DNA from 3 places in the Saezia sanguinis genome. Region 2 is predicted to be linked to each of the others. Evidence: predicted binding sites of a transcription regulator. Region 2 holds the regulator's gene; each other region holds the start of a gene.
The links. Region 2 encodes FNR, which switches genes on or off when oxygen is low (the NO sensors DNR and NnrR bind a similar motif). Its sites were predicted from a motif close to TTGATNNNNATCAA; they were not measured.
Positions count from the first base shown of each region.

Region 1: the regulator FNR is predicted to act here: its motif matches at 1,894-1,907, upstream of AACY98_RS03190 (chaperone NapD).
Region 3: the regulator FNR is predicted to act here: its motif matches at 2,501-2,514, upstream of AACY98_RS04390 (type IV pili methyl-accepting chemotaxis transducer N-terminal domain-containing protein).

Region 1 covers NZ_CAWUGC010000003.1:95,267-99,512, forward strand. The annotation lists gene AACY98_RS03180 (HlyD family efflux transporter periplasmic adaptor subunit) at 1-1,117, opposite strand, end outside; gene AACY98_RS03185 (MarR family winged helix-turn-helix transcriptional regulator) at 1,173-1,751, opposite strand; gene AACY98_RS03190 (chaperone NapD) at 2,163-2,432, shown strand; gene napA (nitrate reductase catalytic subunit NapA) at 2,429-4,246, shown strand, end outside.
Region 2 covers NZ_CAWUGC010000019.1:134,536-138,781, reverse strand. The annotation lists gene AACY98_RS14225 (IclR family transcriptional regulator) at 263-1,045, opposite strand; gene AACY98_RS14220 (DUF192 domain-containing protein) at 1,345-1,821, opposite strand; gene fnr (fumarate/nitrate reduction transcriptional regulator Fnr) at 2,007-2,723, opposite strand; gene hemN (oxygen-independent coproporphyrinogen III oxidase) at 3,069-4,246, shown strand, end outside.
Region 3 covers NZ_CAWUGC010000005.1:83,864-88,109, forward strand. The annotation lists gene AACY98_RS04385 (response regulator transcription factor) at 1-209, opposite strand, end outside; gene AACY98_RS04390 (type IV pili methyl-accepting chemotaxis transducer N-terminal domain-containing protein) at 218-2,374, opposite strand; gene rfaD (ADP-glyceromanno-heptose 6-epimerase) at 2,720-3,703, opposite strand; gene AACY98_RS04400 (glycosyltransferase family 9 protein) at 3,729-4,246, opposite strand, start outside.

The DNA.
Region 1 (4,246 bases), on a different contig from region 2:
GTGCAACCGGCTGTTGTGGCAGCAGCGTGCCGTCCTGCACCCGCAGGTCAACCGTGACGGTGGAGGACAGGCCAATGCGCAGCGGATGTGTGTCCAGGTTGTCGGGCTGCAGCCGGATGCGTACCGGCAGGCGCTGCACAATTTTGATCCAGTTGCCGGTGGCGTTTTGCGCGGGCAGCAGTGAAAACGCGCTGCCGGTGCCGATGCCCAGGCTTTCAATGGTGCCGCGGTAATGCACTTTGCTGCCGTAAAGGTCGGTGGTAATGTCTACCGGCTGGCCGATGCGCATGTCGCGCATCTGGTTTTCTTTGAAGTTGGCGTCAATCCATACCTGGTCCAGCGGCACCACCGTGAGCAGTGTTTCGCCGCTGCTGACGTGGCTGCCTACCTGTGCCGAGCGCTTGGCCACATAGCCGCTGACCGGCGCGCGCACTTCGGTGCGGCTGTGGTCCAGATAGGCTTGCAACACCTGGGCGCTGGCCGCACTGATTTCGGGGTGGGTGGCCAGTTCGGTGTCATTGACCAGTGCCCAACTGGTTTGCTGGGCGTGCCGGGCTGCATCCAGTGCGCTTTGGGCGCTGTTGAGCGTATCGCGCGCGTGTGCAAGCTCTTCAGAGGCAATGGCGCCGCTGTTGGCGAGTTGCTGGCGGCGGTTGTAGTCGGCCCGGGCGCGCTCGTAAGCAACCTGGCTGGTTCTGACCTGTGCCTGTGCGTTGTCGGCATTGCTGTACAGCCCGCGCACCTGGCGCACGGTTTGCGCCAGCGTGGCCTGTGCGTTTTGCAGTGTGACGCTGGTGTCGCTCGGGTCAAGCTGTATCAGGATCTGGCCGGCCTCAACGTAGTCGCCATCGTCAGCTGTGATGCTGATGATGGTTCCTGCCACACGCGGGGTAATGGGCACGATGTTGCCGTTGACGTAGGCGTCGTCGGTTTCTTCATAAAACCGGCCGACCACCATATAGTGTGCCAGCCAGGCCGCAACGCCCAGTACGACCACCAGGGCCAGCAGCGCCAGGTATAGGCGGCGCTTTTTTTTCATCCGGTTCACCGGGGTTTCTGCCGGCTGGGCAGGTGGGGTTGCCGGTTGCGGTGCAGTTTCAGTGGTTTCGTTGCTCATGTGTGCATCCTGCTCAAAAATGGGGGCGGTGTGTTATGCGTGTGTTGTGCGTGCGTTAGGTATCCGGCAGCATGTGGCCGTGGCGCAGAATTTTGACAAGCAGATGCATGAACTGTGTCAGCTCTTTTTCGCTCAGGCAGTCGGTCAACTGGTTGAGTGTGTCTGCGGCAATCTGCGGGATGCGTCTGGCAACCGCCTTTCCCTGTGCTGACAGGCGGATGTCAATCTGCCTGCGGTCTGTTGTGCTGCGCTCACGCAAAATCAGTCCTTTTTTCTCCAGCCGGTCCAGCATGCGGGTGATGGCCGCGCTGTCCACCTGCAGTGTTTGCCACAAGTCGCTGGGTTTCATGGTTTTGACTCGCGAGAGCAGCAGCAATACCTTGAACTGCGCGACGGTAATGTCCTGCATGTCAGGGTGGCTGCCCAGCAGTTTGTCTTTGTACAGGTTGAGCAGATGGATGTATTGCCCGAGGGAGCGCTCAAGCCTGAAGTTGTTGCGGTCAAAATGTGACATGACAGTATCTGACTGGTCAAATAAATAGCCAAATTCTAATTGAATTTGCGGTTTTGTGATGGTGCTGCTGCAAGTGCCATCAACCGGTGTTGGGTTGGCACTGGATCTGGCATTCAGCATAGCCATTGCGGAATGGCATTGGAGCGGCTGCTGATAAATATGCGTTGCAGTAAAAGGGGTTGGAAAATGGTTTAACGGGAGGATGCTGGCAGTTTGGCGTCTTTTTAACGCCTGATTCGTGCTTGATTGTTGTATGCCGGATTTGATTTATATCAAATGAGGTAAAAAGAATACATCATATGGATTTCGTGAAATATTGAACATACGAAATGTAAGTTCAAATACATCCAAACTAAAAAAGAGACGTGGTTCAAAAAACAGGATCAGGGGCTGGTAATAAATGATTCTTATTCACTAAAAACATGACCCCTTTAACACTGGTGTTGATGGCATTTTCTGAATAGAATGGATTCAAACAATATTGCCAATTCGCATGTCAGTGCACCTGATAAAAAACGCTAGGAGCCCGCGATGACTCAACCCATTTGGCATGTATGCAGTCTGGTTGTTCAATGTGTACCTGAACAACTTGCAGCCGTTACTGAACGCATTTCAGAGATTCCTGAAGCTGAAGTGTTTGCGACCAATGAAGAGGGTTGCAAGCTGGTGGTTCTGATGGAGTCTGATGACGCCGATCTCCTGTATCAAAAAATGCAGTCAATACAAGAGGATATTCCTGGAGTACTGGCTGTGTCTCTGGTCTACCATCAACAAGATGAAGAAGCTGAGGTTACCCCATGAAACGCCGTGAATTTATGAAAGCAAATGCCGCTGCCGCTGCGGCTACCGTTGCTGGTGTTACGATACCCATCAAAGTCCTGGCTCAAAGTGATGCGGATAAAAGCATTACCTGGAGTAAGGCGCCATGCCGTTATTGCGGCGTGGGTTGCGGCGTTCTGGTGGGGGTGCAAAACGGGCGTGTGGTCGCTTCGCAGGGCGACCCGGAAGCGCCGGTTAACAAGGGGCTGAACTGTATCAAGGGCTATTTCCTGCCCAAGATCATGTACGGGCAGGACCGCGTCAAGCAGCCGCTGTTGCGCATGACCAATGGCCAGTATGATAAAAATGGTGAGTTCACCCCGGTATCGTGGGATAAGGCTTTCACCATCATGAGCGAGAAATACAAGGCGGCGCTCAAGAACGGGCCTAATGCGGCGGGTATTTTCATGTCGGGCCAGTCCACTGTGTGGGAAGGCTATGCGGCAGCCAAGCTGTTCAAAGCGGGCTTGCGCTCCAACAACATTGACCCCAATGCGCGGCATTGCATGGCTTCGGCGGTGGTCAGTTTCATGCGTTCGTTCGGGATGGACGAGCCCATGGGGTGTTATGACGACTTCGAGCTGGGTGACGCGTTTGTGCTGTGGGGCTCCAACATGGCCGAGGCGCACCCGATTCTGTGGTCGCGTCTGACCGACAGGCGCCTGTCCAACCCGAATGTGAAAGTGGTGGTGCTCTCCACCTTCCTGAACCGCAGTTGCGATCTGGCCGATATCAAGATGGTGTTCACTCCGCAAACGGAGATGAAGATTCTGAACTACATCGCCAATTACCTGATTCAGAACAATGCGGTGAATAAAGAGTTCATGGATAACTTCGTGAATATCCGCAAAGGTGCAACCGATATTGGCTATGGCCTGCGTCCGAACCACCCGCTGGAGCAGAAGGCAGCCAACGCCAACAGCGGCGCTTCGGAACCGATGACGTTTGAGGAGTACAAGCAGTTCCTCTCTGAATACACGCTGGAAAAGGTGTCCAAGGAGTCCGGTGTGCCGGCCGAGCAGATCACGGCACTGGCCAAACTGTATGCCGACCCGAATGTGAAGGTGATGTCGCTGTGGTGTATGGGGGTGAACCAGCACGTACGCGGTGTGTGGACCAACCACCTGATCTACAACCTGCACCTGATGACCGGCAAGATTTCGCTGCCGGGCAACGGCCCGTTCTCGCTGACCGGGCAACCTTCTGCCTGTGGTACGGCACGTGAAGTGGGCACGTTTGCGCACCGCCTGCCGGCTGACCTGGTGGTGGCGAACCCGGAACACCGGAAGTTTTCTGAAAAAATCTGGAAGCTGCCTGATGGCGCCATTCAGCCTGAACAGGGGCTGCATGCGGTGGCGCAGGACCGGGCGTTGCGCGATGGTAAGCTGAATGCGTACTGGACGCAGACCACCAACAACATGCAGGCCGGCCCCAACATTTATGAAGACCGCATGAAAGGCTGGCGCGACCCGCGCAACTTTATTGTGGTGTCTGACCCGTACCCGACGGTCAGCGCGCTGTCTGCCGACTTGATTCTGCCTACCAGCATGTGGGTGGAAAAAGAGGGCGCCTATGGTAACGCCGAGCGGCGTTGCCAGTTCTGGCGCCAGGCGATCAAGGGGCCGGGTGAATCCAGGTCTGACTTGTGGCAGTTGGTGGAGTTTTCCAAATACTTCAAGACGGACGAAGTCTGGCCGGCCGAGTTGCTGGCCAAGAATCCTGAATTCCGCGGCAAGACGCTCTACCAGGTGCTGTTTGCCAACGGCCAGGTCGATAAATACCCGCTGAGCGATATT
Region 2 (4,246 bases):
TAAAGTGAAAATATGTCAAATCAATGACATACTTACTTTTGTTAGACACCACTGTAAGGTGAGAGTTCCGAAAAATACGGCAGTACGGGTTTCCACTGAAGCAGGTCTGCTTGTACACGTAACCGCAATAGGGGTACTTAACCCATTTGGATGTCAGTGCAGAAAAAGGCGCGCTTAGGGCCTATGTGAAGAGTATGGCTGAAGCTGCTTAAGGGATAGTAGAATAGGTCTCTATTGATTAAATACAAGCAATGTGGGGCGCTTAAGGGGCTCCGCTGGCACGGTATCCCAATGTTCGAGAAATGGTCTGGCTGGCTTTCTGTAAAAGTTTTTGCCAGGCCGGGTTTAAACGGTCGGTGGGGGCTGAAATGGATAAGCCAGCGATCATTTTGCCTTCATCGTTGAAGATGCCTGTGCCATAACAACTCACACCAGGCTCCAGCTCTTCGTCGTCGCATGACAGGCCGTTGCGGCGAATCTGTGCCAGTTCACTTTCCAGCTCAGGCAATTTCTGAATGCTGTTCTGTGTATGGCTTTGTGCCAGGCGGCGCTGTGCATAAGCGTATATTTGTTGCGGCGTATCGTATGCCAAGAATAATTTCCCAACGGATGTCAGATGCAGCAGCGCATGCCCACCTATGGCCCGGACAACCTGCATGCCGGAGCGTTCATTGTATATACGCTCAATGTAGATAATTTCGTCGCCTTGCCGGATCGACAGGTTGACAGGTTGCTGCGTGAGCATATGCAGCTCACGCATGGGTGTTAACGAAACTTCATGCACACTGATTCGTGTTTTAACCAGATTCCCCAATTCCAGCAGCCGCATGCCAAGCCGGTACACACCAGACTGGGGATGTTCGACATAGCGGCCACAAACCAGATCATTCAGGATGCGGTGTACGGTGGAAGGGTGCAGGCCTGAAAGCTCGCTGATCTGTTTGAGTGAAACGGGTTCTTCGTGACTGGCCAGAATATTCAGTAGTGTGAATATGCGATCAATCACCTGAATGGATGGGCTATCAGAAGGGTTTTGTGTGTACATTGCCATTTGATATATTTTATATAGTGAAATTTATTTTGTATCACTTGAAAAATATCTCGCAGTGCACAATGATGTTTTTCAACCCCTGCTTTCCTGTTGCTGCAGAACGCCGGGGTTGTTTTCAGCAAGAACCGGTAATGCTGTTCTGCTTTTTTGTGGAGATGGGAAAGTGGTTTTTAAGATAAAAAACGATAAAAGCAACAAAAATTTTTTTGCAGAAAATGAGTTTTCAGCCTGTGAGAAAAGGCTTGAGTTATAAAAAAAATGCATAACTCAAAATTCTGGCATGGCGCGTGTGTTCAGAATGGATATCCGGTCAAACGTTTTCCGGCCAGTATGCCGTGCTTTTCAAACCAGCCCTGATGCATTTCCAGCACGTAGCGGACAGGCTTGTCCGAACAGTGGCTTTCTGTGCTTTGCGGCATCATGTCGGCAATGTTGACGATGGTGCCATCGTCCTGGATAAAGGCGGCAGACAGTGGCAACAAGGTGTTTTTCATCCAGAAACACTGTGTACGGGGTGTGTCAAAGATAAACAGCATGCCTTCGTTTTCCGGCATGCTTTCGCGCCACATCAGGCCAATCTGCTGCTGGTAAGGGGTTGCGGCGACCTGGACTTCAAGCCGGTACATGCCGGCAGACAGTTCAATACGGGGGAGGTTCAGTTGGGGTGAATTTGGCTGTGTTGCGGTTTGTGCCCAGGCGGCATGCATACAGAAAAGCCCGGCGATAAGTGCGCTGCACAATAAACGAGGTAATGAAAGAATGTTTGGCATGGGGTGCGCTCAATGCAAGTGGAGGATCTGTGCATTTTAGCAAATATGCGCACAATGGAGGTGCGGCTACTCCGGTCAGAGCATGTTTTTCGTTTGCAAGTCAGGCGTTCGAGTGAACTCCCGGAAACGTGGCGTAAAGAACCGTTGCTGTAAAATAACAGCAGGTTAGCAACAAATGATGCGAGTTATGCCGTTGCTGTCGTCAGGGCTTTCAGGCTTTCCGGGTCGGTGATGCGGATATGGCGCTGTTTAACCTGTAAAAAGCCATCTTCCTGAAATTTTGAAAAGGTTCGCGATACAGTTTCGAGCTTCAGGCCCAAGTAGCTGCCAATCTCTTCCCGTGTCATGCGCAGTACCAACTCATTGGCGGAAAAGCCGCGGGCGTGCAGGCGCTGTGTCAGGTTGAGCAAAAATGCAGCCAGCCGTTCTTCTGCCCGCATGCTGCCCAGCAACATCATCACACCCTGGTCGCGCACAATTTCGCGGCTCATCATACGGTGGACGTGGCGCTGCAGAATCGGGAATTCGCGGGATAGTGCTTCAATGCGCTCATAGGACAGTACGCACACTTCAGCATCTTCCAGGGCAATGGCGTCGCACATGTGGGCGTCACTGCACAAGCCGTCCAGGCCGACCAGCTCGCCGGCCATGTGAAAACCGGTCACCTGGTCGCGTCCGTCTTCAGATGTCAGGCAGGTTTTGAAAAAACCTGTACGGATGGCGTAAATTGCTGTGAAAGGATCGCCGGAGTGGAACAGAGCATGGCCACGGCCGATTTTACGGCGTGTGCTGACCACTTGATCCAGCCTCGACATTTCATCTTGGGTCAGACCAACTGGCATACACAGGTCACGCATATTGCAGTTGGAGCAAGCTACATTGGTGTGGGGGAATGATGCCATGACATTAATGCAAATGATGCAGGTTAGTTGTATTGGGTCAATAAAAACTGGAGCAGTATCTGTACAATGAAATTGTATAAAAATTTAGCTGTTATGAGATTTGCTCAAAATAGACGCAGATCAAACAGGTATGAAGCGATTGTAGCGCCAATGGAATAACTTGACTAAGATCAAGCCTATATTGTGCGTAAAATGGCACAGTGATTTTAGGGCTTATGTCACACTTTCCAGCAGAATATTGTTGGGCTCATGTGTGGGCTGCTTTGAAAGAAGTGGTATAGCAGCATGTATGATTGAGACAAGACCGATGAGGTCAACTTTTTATTACTACAAGAAGATAAGACGATGCAGCAACTTGTGATTACGCCGGAGCTTCTTCGACGCTATGATGTATCAGGGCCGAGGTATACCTCGTACCCTACTGCGGACCGGTTCGTGGAGGCTTTTGATGAAGCTGATTATCTGCAGGCGCTCACACAGCGCACTGTAGGGGCGATTGCGGCCAATCCGCTGTCCATTTATGTGCATATTCCTTTTTGTGAGTCTCTTTGTTATTACTGCGGCTGCAACAAGATTGTCACCAAGCATCATGAACGGGCCTTGCCCTACCTGGAAGGGTTGCTCAAGGAGATGGCGCTGGTTGCCAAGCAACTGGATAGCCGCCAGCGTGTGTCGCAGATTCATTTTGGCGGAGGTTCCCCGACTTTTCTGTCAGACGAAGAGCTGTCCCGGGTGATGTCCAAACTGCGTGAGCATTTTGAATTCATGGATAGCCTGGAATGCACCATTGAGGTGGACCCCAGGACGGTGTCGCGCGAGCGGCTGCAGAATCTGTGGGATATGGGGTTTAACCGTCTGAGTCTGGGCATTCAGGACTTTGACCATCAGGTTCAGCAGGCGATTCACCGTGTACAGAGTACGGAATCGGTGTTTGCGCTGATGCAGGCGGCACGTGACATCGGGTTCACGTCGATCAGTGTCGATTTGATTTACGGCTTGCCCAAACAGACGCAGGTATCATTTAATGAGACGCTTGATCAGATTGCGGTATTACGACCGGATCGCATTGCCGTATATGGTTATGCACATCTGCCCAGCCGGTTTAAACCGCAAAGGCGAATTCACAATGAGGATTTGCCCGACGGCGCAACCCGTCTGAATCTGATGAGTGAATCCATCAGCCGGTTGCAAAAGGCCGGTTACGAGTATATTGGAATGGACCACTTCGCCCTGCCGGAAGATAGCTTGAGCGTGGCCAAGCGGCATGGGCGCATGCACCGTAACTTCCAGGGTTACAGTACACATGCCGACTGTGACTTGATTGGCCTGGGTATTTCTGCCATTTCCAAGGTGGGCGCCGTATACAGCCAGAATGCCAAAGAGCTTGAAGACTATATGGACCAGGTGGAGCAGGGGCATCTGCCTGTTATGCGTGGTTACGCATTGGACCGTGATGATCTGGTCAGGCGAGCTGTGATCTCAGCCATTATGTGTCAGGGCGTGATCATCTATGAGTCAATAGA
Region 3 (4,246 bases), on a different contig from region 2:
AGTCTGGAAATGGCTTCAATGCCATCCATTTGCGGCATGGTGAGATCCATGGTCACAACATCGGGAAGTGCTTTGCGGGCAATCTGCAAAGCCTGCTGCCCGTCAGGAGCAAGCCCGACGATCTCAATGTTGGAATCCTTGTATTTACGCACAATGCGTAAAATCCGGCTTCGGATGGTATTGGAGTCATCAACGATCATTAAACGCATAAAGCTTCTCAAACGGAAAATGTGAGGGCAAATTCGGTATATAAACCGGGACGAGAAGATACATTCAAATGTGGTTTGTTCAGTTGATTGATATTGTTAACGACCAGATCAAGCCCGGAACCACGGCCAGCATGCATGGTGATATTTTGGGCGGTGGAAAAATCCGGTCTAAATATTTGCAAGGCAATTTCCTTATTGGACATGCCATCCAGTTCTTTCTGGTTGAACCAGCCAAGCTTTAACAGCTTTTGGCGGATGCGGTCAATTTGTAAACCGGTACCATCGTCACGCACACTTAAAGACCATCCATTTGAATTAACGCGCTTGAGACGAATGTCAATGTTGCCCGCTTCGGGCTTTTGTCCTGCGACGCGCTCTTCCGGTGTTTCCAGGCCATGGACAATGGCATTGCGGACCAGTTGAATCACAATTTCACGCACCAGCCGGGCGGTATCCATCGGTATGTTATCCCAGCCGTCGTCGCATGCAATGTTAAGTTGTGCATTTTTGTTGTGATCTTCAGATGCGTTGTTCACAAGACGGGTGAGCATTTTGTTGTCAAGAGGATTGATTGCCAGCGGGGAGTGTATACGGGGCGAGGGCTCTTGCTCACTGTCGGCGTTAGTGCTGGTAGCGGCAGCATCTAAGAAAAGTGTTTTTAATGTGGAAATGATACTCAACAGGTTGCCAAGCGGGATCGGCAGTGCAAGTAAAGATTCTCCGATCGGTTTGTTCTCGTGAACAATGTCTTTAATTTCTTTCAGCTCGGATTCAAATGTATGGGCGAGTTCACAAACGCTGTCCAGATTCAGGGCAGAGGCATTTCCTTTAATCGCGTGAATGATTCGGGCGATTTCATCCAGGGTTGCAGCAAGTTTGGTTTGCGTTTTTGAATCCGATGTTTCGCGTAACAGGTCATTCACATATAGCAGGCTTTTTTCCGTTTGCTCTATGAATGAACGCAGCTCAACAGGGTCCGCTTCCATGGCTTTAAGCAACATGGAGAATTCTTTTTGTGAGCGGTACCGTTCATCACGCAACTTGGCTTCAAGCTCCATTTGGTGGGTGATGTCCTGGATGGTCACAAGCAGGTGTTGCACTTCTTCGCTTTTTTTATCCATCACACGGCTGAAGCTGAATGCGAGGTAATGGCTTTTCTGAATCTGAAGTCTATTGGTGACCTGCACTTCGACTTCAGACAGTGGGTTGATGCTTCGCACCAGATGATCTTTGATGTGAGGAGAGAGCAATAATTTGAGATATTCCTGTGCATCGTGCAGAATTTTGGCAGAAACACGGGGGGCCAATATCTCAAAAAAATCGTCACCGGGATTGATTTTTTGTCCGAACAAGGCACTGGCAGAGGTCGAAATTTGCGACCCGATCCGACAAGAAGGCGTTACGAGAAAAAGCCCTTCCTGCACTGTATTGAGAATCTCGCGGTTTTCTGCGTTTACGATTTCGATGGCATCGTCAGACCTGCGTAACTGGTGAATGAATTTATATAAAATAAAAGCAAAGTTAAGCAGGGCGAGGATAATCCCGACAGTTTGCACCATGCGTAAGAAAGATGCCCGGTTTTCCGCCTGCAACTCCAGTGCGGTTGTCAGCTCGTTCATCAGGTGCAGCAACTGGGTGTTATGTTCCAGGGCATATGTCATGACCTGTTGTTCTTGCTCTGGTGTGGCCGTGTTTTCAAGTACGGGTTGCAACAGGCGATAGTAAGGCGCCCAGATTTCCGAGGCTTTTTGCAAAACACTTAAAGTCTGCGGGTCTTGAACGGCTTTCAAATACGTGGCTTGGCCATCACCTCCTGTGACGATTCCGCCAGACTGAAACGCCTGTAGGGTCGTGTCGAACATGGCGGTGGCTTCTTTAAGCTCTGCCAAGTCGCGTTGAGAAGAGGTTTGCGGTTCTCCGCTGACGATCAGCAATGCTTTGATCGTGCGCTGGCTGAGCATTCGTTGCCGTCCTGCCAGGTTGATTCCCAAAGCATCTTCCTTGATTTGAAAAGATGTGTAGAAGTTAAGGATCAGAACCCCTAAATCAAACAGCAGAAAACAGGCAATGGCAATGATAATGGTCCGGTAGCGACCAGAGAGAATCGATCCTTTTCGGTTCTTTCCTGAGATTTTCCGGGTGGAGGAAGTGGATTGCTCAGCCATATTACTTACTCTTTCTGGCAGAACCTTTTTAAAACCCAAATAAGGTGCCACCTTGGTAAAAGCATTGAAATATTTCTAAAGAACCGGGATTTTTTGTCAATATATGACTTTTATATTGGCAAATGCTTGATTTTTATCAATCGCAAATGCGCGTATCAGTGCACAAAAATGGAGATTTCAGGAGTTAGATCAAGCTTTAAAACAATAAAGCCTAAACAGGCCGTGTGCCGTTATGCAGAGGTAGATTAAACGGTAGAAATTTGAAGAATACGGCAATAAAAAACAGCCACCTCGCACTCAAACGCAAAGTGGTTTGCATGGATATGGTAAGGCTATTTTGGGTGGCTAGCGATAGCTGTCCGGATTGGATAAATAGTTTTCAATGTAATCGGTAATGCCGGCTTCCAATGAACGGAAACTGACGTTTAACCCGGCGGAACGGGCTTTGCCCATATCGGCTTCTGTATAGTACTGGTAGCGGCTTTTCAGTTCTTCGGGCATATCCTTAAAAGAGATTTCGACCGGTTTGCCAATGGTCTTTTCCATGGCTTTGACCAGATCGATGAATGAGCGGGCATTGCCGGTTCCCATGTTAAAAATGCCACTGACAGCAGGATGGTCCACAAACCAGAGTACAGCCTGGGAACAGTCTTTGACATAAACAAAATCGCGTTTTTGCTGGCCGTCATCAATATCCGGGCGATCCGATTTGAAAAGTTTGACTGCACCCCAGGTCTGGATGTCATCATAAAACTTGGTGATCACGCTGCGCATATCGCCTTTATGGTATTCGTTCGGGCCATAGACGTTAAAAAATTTCAGCCCGACCCATTGCGGAGGGGTTTTTCCATCCGCAATGCGCTGGGCAAAAATAAGATCGGTCGCATTTTTGCTCCAGCCATAAGGATTCAATGGCCGCAGTTTGCTCAACGCTTCAATAGAATCGTCGTCCTTCAGCAGGCTTTCCAGTGCACCATAAGTTGCAGCAGAAGAAGCATAAACGAACGGGACTTTATGCTGGGTACACCAGTCCCACAACATCACAGAGTAGTTGATGTTGCGCTCGACCAGCAGGTCAACATTTTTTTCCGTGGTTGCCGTAATGGCGCCCATGTGAATGATGGATTCGATCTTGGTTGCGTTGTTATCCAGAAATGAAAGGGTCTGCTCCGGCGCAACAAAGGCCGCAATATTTCTTTTAACCAGATTGCGCCACTTGTTTTCTTCGCCAAACCAGTCGATAACAGCGATAGGACCTCTTCCAGCATCCTGCAGTTCTGCGACAATGTTTGATCCGATGAATCCGGCAGCACCAGTAACGATAATCATGGAAGTATCCGTTTGATAAAAATATTTAAAAACCGGGCGCAGGCGTTTGTGCCAGCTGTCCCATGACCTGTTCAACCGTGATGTTCAAAAGACGGTCTGATACCACGTAGTGCTGTATCGGGTCATGGTCCAGGGTCGGGCGAGGCCCCATGATAATATAGCACAGGCAGTCGCAGGCAGCGGCAATCTGACACAGCCCGGTATCGTTGCCAATACAGGCATCGGTGCATTTTACCGCAGCAGAGCTTTCCAGAATCGGCGTATCGGTAACGATTTCGACCTGGTGCTGGTGCGCCGCAGGAATCAGTTGCTGAATGGCGGTAGCCATTTCGTGGTCCATTTTACCGCCCAACAGCAGCACACCAAAGCCACGGGCCACGAGCGCTTGGGCCAAACGGGTGTAGTTTTCCACCCCCCATTGTTTAAAGTCTTCCGATGAGCCAATTGCCAGCGTGTAAAGCGGCCTGGGCAAGTGTGCCAGACGGCGGGCCATTTTTGCTTCCAGCTCCTGCGGAATGGTCATTTTCGGGATGATGGGGGCAT